Linked DNA regions of Sagittula stellata E-37. The protein of the gene in region 2 interacts with the protein of the main gene of each other region in a pairwise test. Links are inferred from orthologs where the notes say so. Each region holds a gene or a part of one and is shown on either strand. Other genes may lie near its edges.

Evidence for each region.
Region 1: the proteins of sfsA (region 2) and ABFK29_RS11240 interact in binary tests that used the Escherichia coli proteins (3 or more experiments, as listed by UniProt). The link is inferred for Sagittula stellata E-37 from one-to-one orthologs.

The regions. Positions count from the first base shown.
Region 1 is NZ_CP155729.1:2,363,799-2,366,906, reverse strand. The notes cover bases 125-2,913. They hold ABFK29_RS11240 (glutamate-5-semialdehyde dehydrogenase), read right to left. Parts: upstream 2,258-2,913; coding sequence 992-2,257; downstream 125-991. Other genes in these bases: proB (glutamate 5-kinase), read right to left, coding at 2,346-2,913; ABFK29_RS11245 (histidine phosphotransferase family protein), read left to right, coding at 236-841; ABFK29_RS11250 (DUF3553 domain-containing protein), read right to left, coding at 125-209. Also shown: more of ABFK29_RS11250, read right to left, coding at 27-124; more of proB, read right to left, coding at 2,914-3,108. UniProt on the Escherichia coli protein: Catalyzes the NADPH-dependent reduction of L-glutamate 5-phosphate into L-glutamate 5-semialdehyde and phosphate. The product spontaneously undergoes cyclization to form 1-pyrroline-5-carboxylate.
Region 2 is NZ_CP155729.1:4,111,195-4,114,303, forward strand. What follows is about bases 68-2,857. They hold sfsA (DNA/RNA nuclease SfsA), read right to left. Parts: upstream 1,922-2,857; coding sequence 1,214-1,921; downstream 68-1,213. Other genes in these bases: ABFK29_RS19580 (manganese-dependent inorganic pyrophosphatase), read left to right, coding at 167-1,087; ABFK29_RS19590 (competence/damage-inducible protein A), read left to right, coding at 1,989-2,711; ABFK29_RS19595 (GNAT family N-acetyltransferase), read left to right, coding at 2,721-2,857. Outside these bases: ABFK29_RS19575 (alkane 1-monooxygenase), read left to right, coding at 1-7; more of ABFK29_RS19595, read left to right, coding at 2,858-3,109. UniProt on the Escherichia coli protein: Binds to DNA non-specifically. Could be a regulatory factor involved in maltose metabolism.

The DNA.
Region 1 (3,108 bases), 1.7 Mb from region 2 along the record:
CATTTGTCAACCGCTGACGCCCTAGTTTAGGTTTCGAAAACGGGAACGAGCGCGACGACCGAGCCGTCGAGCACGACCTTGCCTTGTTCCCGGAAATTGACGGTGATGCGCCCGTCGATGTTGGACTGGACCTGACCCAGGCCCCAATCCGGCTGATCCGGATGGCGAACGATCTGGCCGGGCTCCAGCAAGGCATTGATGTCGTTCATGTCCGTTCGTCCTTGTGGAGATAGAAATGCAGAATGTCAGCGCCACGCTCGCAGCACTTGTGGGGTCGCGTCTGTGCCACGACCTTATCAGCCCGATCGGTGCGATCCAGAACGGACTTGAACTGATTGCCCTGTCGGGGGCCGACCAGTCCAGCCCGGAAATGGCGCTGATCCAGGAGAGTTGCGACAGCGCGGCGGCGCGGATCCGGTTCTTCCGGGTGGCCTTCGGCGCGCCTGGCGAGACGCAGATGATGTCGCGGCGCGAGGTCTCCGCCATCCTGTCGGGCGTGACCAAGGGCGGACGCCTGAAAGCGGAGTGGGTGGCCGGCGAGGACCAGTCGCGCCCCGAGGTACAACTGTGCTTCCTGGCCTTCCAGTGCTGCGAAAGTGCGCTGCCCATGGGCGGCACGGTGCGGATCGAGAACGACGCGGCAGGCTGGACGGTGCGCGCCTCGGGGACACGGATCAACGGCGACCGGGTGTATTGGGATCACATCAACGGAGCGGCCCCGTTGGAAACGCCGCCCGCCGACAAGGTGCATTTCGCGCTGTTGCCGATCCTGGCCGCGGCGCGCGGGCGGCAATTGCTGGCCACGCTCACCGGCGATTCGATCACCTTGAAGATCGCCTGACACCGGTACTGACACTGCTACAGACCCTGGCAATGCCACAGGCATTGGCCGCGACCATGACCCCGATACGGGCCGGCGGGCCGCCCGGCCCGTCCGGGGGAAGGCGGCGCAAAGCCCCGCCCTACGTCATGTCGCGCAGGGCGGGCGATGTCACTTGCGGAGGATGCCGTCGCCTTCGACCAGGTACTTGAACGAGGTCAGCTGCTCGACGCCCACCGGGCCGCGCGCGTGCATCTTGCCGGTGGCGATGCCGATCTCTGCGCCCATGCCGAACTCTCCGCCATCGGCGAACTGCGTGGACACGTTGCGCATCAGGATCGCCGAATCGAGCCGCTGGAAGAAGCGCGCGGCGGCGGCATCGTCCTCGGTGATGATGCAGTCGGTGTGGTTCGACCCGTGGCGGCGGATGTGCGCGATGGCCGCGTCGATGTCGTCCACCACCTTCGCGGCGATCACCATGTCGAGGTATTCCTTGCCCCAGTCGGACTCGGTCGCCTCTTCGGTGCCGGCGATGGCGCGCAGCGTTTCGTCGGCGCGCACCTCCACCCCGGCGTCGATCAGAGCCCGGATGACGCCCTGGCCGATGTCGTCGACCACGTCGCGATGGATCAGCAGGCATTCGGCGGCGCCGCAGATGCCGGTGCGCCGGGTCTTGGCGTTCTTGACGACCGAGAGCGCCTTCACCGGATCGGCGTCCTTGTCGATGTAGATGTGCACGATGCCTTCGAGATGGGCGAAGACCGGCACGCGGGCCTCGCGCTGGACCAGACCGACCAGCCCCTTGCCGCCGCGCGGGATGATGACGTCGATATAGTCGGTCATGGTCAGCATCTCGGAGACGGCGGCGCGGTCGCGCGTCGGCACCATCTGGATCGAATCCTCGGGCAGGCCCGCCTCTTGCAGGCCATGCACAAGGCTGGCGTGGATCGCGGCGCTGGAATGCAGCGATTCAGAGCCGCCGCGCAGGATCACCGCGTTGCCGGATTTCAGGCAAAGCGCGCCCGCGTCCGCGGTCACGTTGGGCCGGGATTCGTAGATCACGCCGATCACGCCGAGCGGTGTGCGCACGCGCCGGATATGCAGGCCGGAGGGCTGGTCCCATTCGGTGATGACGCGGCCCACGGGATCGTCCTGCCCGGCCACGGCGATCAGGCTGTCGCGGATGGCGGCGATGCGGTCCTCCGTCAGGGTGAGGCGGTCCGTCATGGCGTCGGACAGGCCCTTCTCGCGCCCGTAGTCGAGATCCTTGGCGTTCGCCTCGACGATCGCGGCGCGGTTCTCCCAAAGGTGGGCGGCGGCGGTTTCCAGCGCCTTCTGCTTGGCGGCGGCTGGTGCGAAGGCGAGATCCGCTGCGGCGGCACGCGCGCGCGTGCCGATGTCCTGCATCAGGGCGGGGATGTCGGTGAGATCCTTCATGGGCCTTGCCTTCGTGGTTGGGGTTCGAGGGGTATTTTTACAGGGGATACGTGCGGGGCGCCAGTTCTTCGGACGCCCGCGTGCCGGGTCAGAGCGCCATGTCGTCGCGATGGACAAGCACGGCGCGGCCCGGGTAGCCGAGAATCTGCTCGATCTCGGCGCTGTGGTGACCGGCGATCTGGCGCGCTTCGGCGGCGGTATACCGTGCCAGCCCCTGCCCCAGCGTCGTGCCGTCAGGGGCGCGCAGCGTCACCGGGTCGCCCCGGCCGAACGTGCCCTCGACACGGGTCAGACCGGCGGGCAGCAGGCTTTTGCCGCGGGCCAGCGCCTGCGTGGCGCCCGCGTCGATGACCAGCGTGCCTTGCGATTTCATCGCGGCGATCCAGCGCTTGCGCGCGGCATGCGGGTCCATGTCGGCGGTAAAGAGCGTGTGCGCCGCGCCGCCCAGCAGACGCTTCAGCGGATGGTCGTCGGCACCGTGCATGATGACCATCGCGCAGCCCGAGGCCATGGCGGTCTTGGCGGCCATCACCTTGGTCTTCATCCCGCCCTTCGAGAGGCCAGAGCCCGCGTCGCCGGCCATCGCCTCGATCTGCGGTGTTATATCATCCACGGTGTCCAGGCGCTCCGCCTGCGGATCGCTGGCGGGGTTGCCGGTATAGAGCCCGTCCACGTCCGACAGCAGGATCAGCAGGTCGGCGCCGGTGGTGACGGCGATCTGCGCCGCGAGGCGGTCGTTGTCGCCATAGCGGATTTCGTCGGTGGCGACGGTGTCGTTCTCGTTCACGATGGGCACCGCGCCGTGGCTGAGCAGCGTCGCCAACGTGGCACGGGTGTTCAGGTAGCGGCGG
Region 2 (3,109 bases):
GAGGTAAAAGGCCTTTCGGACGAAAGGTCTTTGGACGTGAAGACTTTTCATCCGAAAAGTCTTTCTGGGTCCTGCGCGAAGGTCGCACCCCTTCGGCGGCGGGGTGACAATGCCGCGCTGCGGCGGTATAGGGCGCGCGACACCATTTGCCTTTCAAGGACACGCCATGACGACGCTCGTATTCGGCCACAAGAGCCCCGACACCGATTCCACCGGCAGCCCGATCCTCTGGTCCTGGTATCTCAACGAAGTGAAGGGCCAGTCTGCCAAGCCCGTTCTCCTGGGCGAACCCAACACCGAAGCCGCCTTCATGCTGGCGCACTGGGGCCTCGAGAAGCCCGAGATCATCTCCTCGGTCGAGGCCGGCACGCCGGTCGTCATCGTCGACACCAACAACCCGGCCGAGCTGCCGGCGGACATCAACGCCGCCGACATTCGTGCGATCATCGACCATCACAAGCTCGTTGGCGGGCTGGAGACGAAAGGGCCGATCGACATCACCATGCGTCCCCTCGCGTGCACCGCGACGATCATGGTCGACATGATCGGCTCCGAGATGGAGAAGTGCCCGCGCGAGGTCCGTGGCGCCGCGCTGACCTGCATCCTGTCCGACACGCTGGAATTCCGTTCGCCGACCACCACGCAGCACGACCGCGATGTGGCCGAGGGTCTGGCCCGCGACCTGGGCGTCGACCTGAGCGACTACGCGGCCCAGATGTTCGCGGCGAAGTCCGACGTCTCCGCCTTCTCCGACGCGGAGCTGATCCGGATGGACTCCAAGGAATACGAAGTGGACGGCACGAAGTTCCGCGTTTCGGTGCTTGAGACGACCGCGCCCGAGATCCCGCTGGGCCGCAAGGACAGCCTCATGGAGACCTTCAAGACGGTCGCGGCCGAGGACGGTGTGGACGAGGTTCTGCTGTTCGTCGTGGACATCCTGAAAGAAGAAGCAACGCTTCTGGTCCCCAACGACCTGGTGAAGGGCGTGGCGGAGAAGTCCTTTGGCGCGACCGTATCCGGCGACACCGTCGTGCTCCCGGGCATCATGAGCCGCAAAAAGCAGATCATCCCGAACCTCAAGGTCTGAGACGCAACGGACCGGTCGGTCAGATTGTCGGGCGCCCCTGCCTTTGCGGGGGCGCCTTTTTGCTGCCGGTTCGGGGGCTCCGCCCCGCGCTGCGCGCCCCCCGAGGTATTTGAGCCAAGATGAAGGTCAGGGTGCGCGGAACGGCAGCGCTTGCCCGAGATCGATGCCTTCGGGCGCGATCTTGCAGCCGAGGGCCAGTGTCTCCACACCCGCCTCCGCGGCATTTGCGAAGGCCATCGCATAGGCCGGGTCGAGGTCGAGGGCCAGCGTGACGGCGCGGGCGTCTGTGCGCTGCACGAGGTAGAGCATCACCGCACGGTGCCCCTGCCCTGCCATTGCCGCCAGTTCGCCCAGGTGTTTCGCGCCGCGTGCCGTGCGGCTGTCGGGAAATTCTGCGAGGCCGGGCTGGCGTGAGAGCGTGACGGATTTGACCTCGACGTAGGTGTCCGGTTTTCCGCCGCCCGTCAGCAGGAAGTCGATGCGGCTGTTCTCGCCGTACTTCACCTCCGGTCTCACCGTGTCGTAACCGGCGAGCCCCGCGACCTCGCCCGCTGTGAGGGCGTCCTTCAGCACGCGGTTGGCGGCGCCCGTGTCGACACCGGTGAAGTGGCCGCCACCGTGGTCGACCAGCCGCCAGGCCCAATTCAGCTTTTTCCTCGGGTCGTCGTTGGGTTCCAGCCAGATCCGCTGGCCCGGATCGGCCAGCCCCAGCATGGAGCCGGGGTTGGCGACATGGGCGGTCACCTGCGTGCCGTCGTCCAGCGTGCAGTCCGCGAGGAACCGTTTGTAGCGGCGCTCAAGGGTCGCGGGCACCAGATGTGTTTGAAAGCGCATGGAGCGGGGCCTATACGTTAACCACCTGGAGGCGCAAGGCGCCCGGGACACAAAGGAGGTGCCGCATATGCCCAATCCCACCGCCGCCATGCTGGTGATCGGGGACGAGATCCTGTCAGGCCGGACGCGCGACAGCAACATGCACCACCTCGCGCAGGAATTCACCCGGCACGGCATCGACCTGCGCGAAGTGCGCATGGTCTCCGACGACCGGGCGGCGATCGTGGCGGCGGTCAACGCGCTGCGCCATGGCTTCGACCATGTGGTGACCTCGGGCGGGATCGGGCCGACGCACGACGACATCACCGCGCCCTGCGTGGCCGAGGCCTTCGGCGTGCCGATCTCGGTCAGGGAGGATGCGCGCGCGATCCTGCAGGCGCATTACGACCGTTCCGGCACCGAGATGAACGAGGCGCGCCTCAGAATGGCGCGCATTCCGGACGGCGCGACGCTGATCGACAATCCGATTTCCGCCGCCCCCGGCTTCAGTCTCGGCAACGTGCATGTCATGGCGGGCGTGCCGCAGATCTTCGAGGCGATGGTCGCGAGCCTGCTGTCCACCCTCGTTGGCGGCGCGCCGCTGCTGTCGCAGACCCTGCGCGTCCAGCGCGGCGAGGGCATGGTGGCGGAGCCGCTCGGGGCGCTGGCCGAGGAGTTCTCGGACCTGCAGTTCGGGTCCTACCCGTTCCAGAAGGACGGTGCCTTCGGAACAAACGTGGTCGTGCGCGGCACCGATGCCGGGCGGCTCGACGCCGCGATGACTCGGCTCAATGCCCTTTTCGGCGATTGAAGGACGACGATGATCCACCTCAAACCCGATCTGTCGCGGCTGTTTTCGGTCCTCGACACGACCTGGCCCGCGGCGGCGCGGGTTGAGACCGGCCCCTGGACCCTGCGCGAGGGGCGGGGCGGCGGCAAGAGGGTGTCGGCGGCCACGGCGCGCGGCGCGTGGCGGGTGGACGACTTGACCGCCGCCGAGACGGCGATGCGGCTGATGGGGCAGCCTGCGCTCTTCATGATCCGGCCCGGGGACGAGACGCTCGACATTGCGCTGGAAGCGCAAGGCTACGACCGGGTCGATCCGACGAACCTTTGGCTGGCGCCGATCGACCACCTGACCGATCTGAAGCTGCCGCGTGTCTCCGCCTTTGCCATCTGGGAGCCGCTGGCGATCATGAACGAGATCTG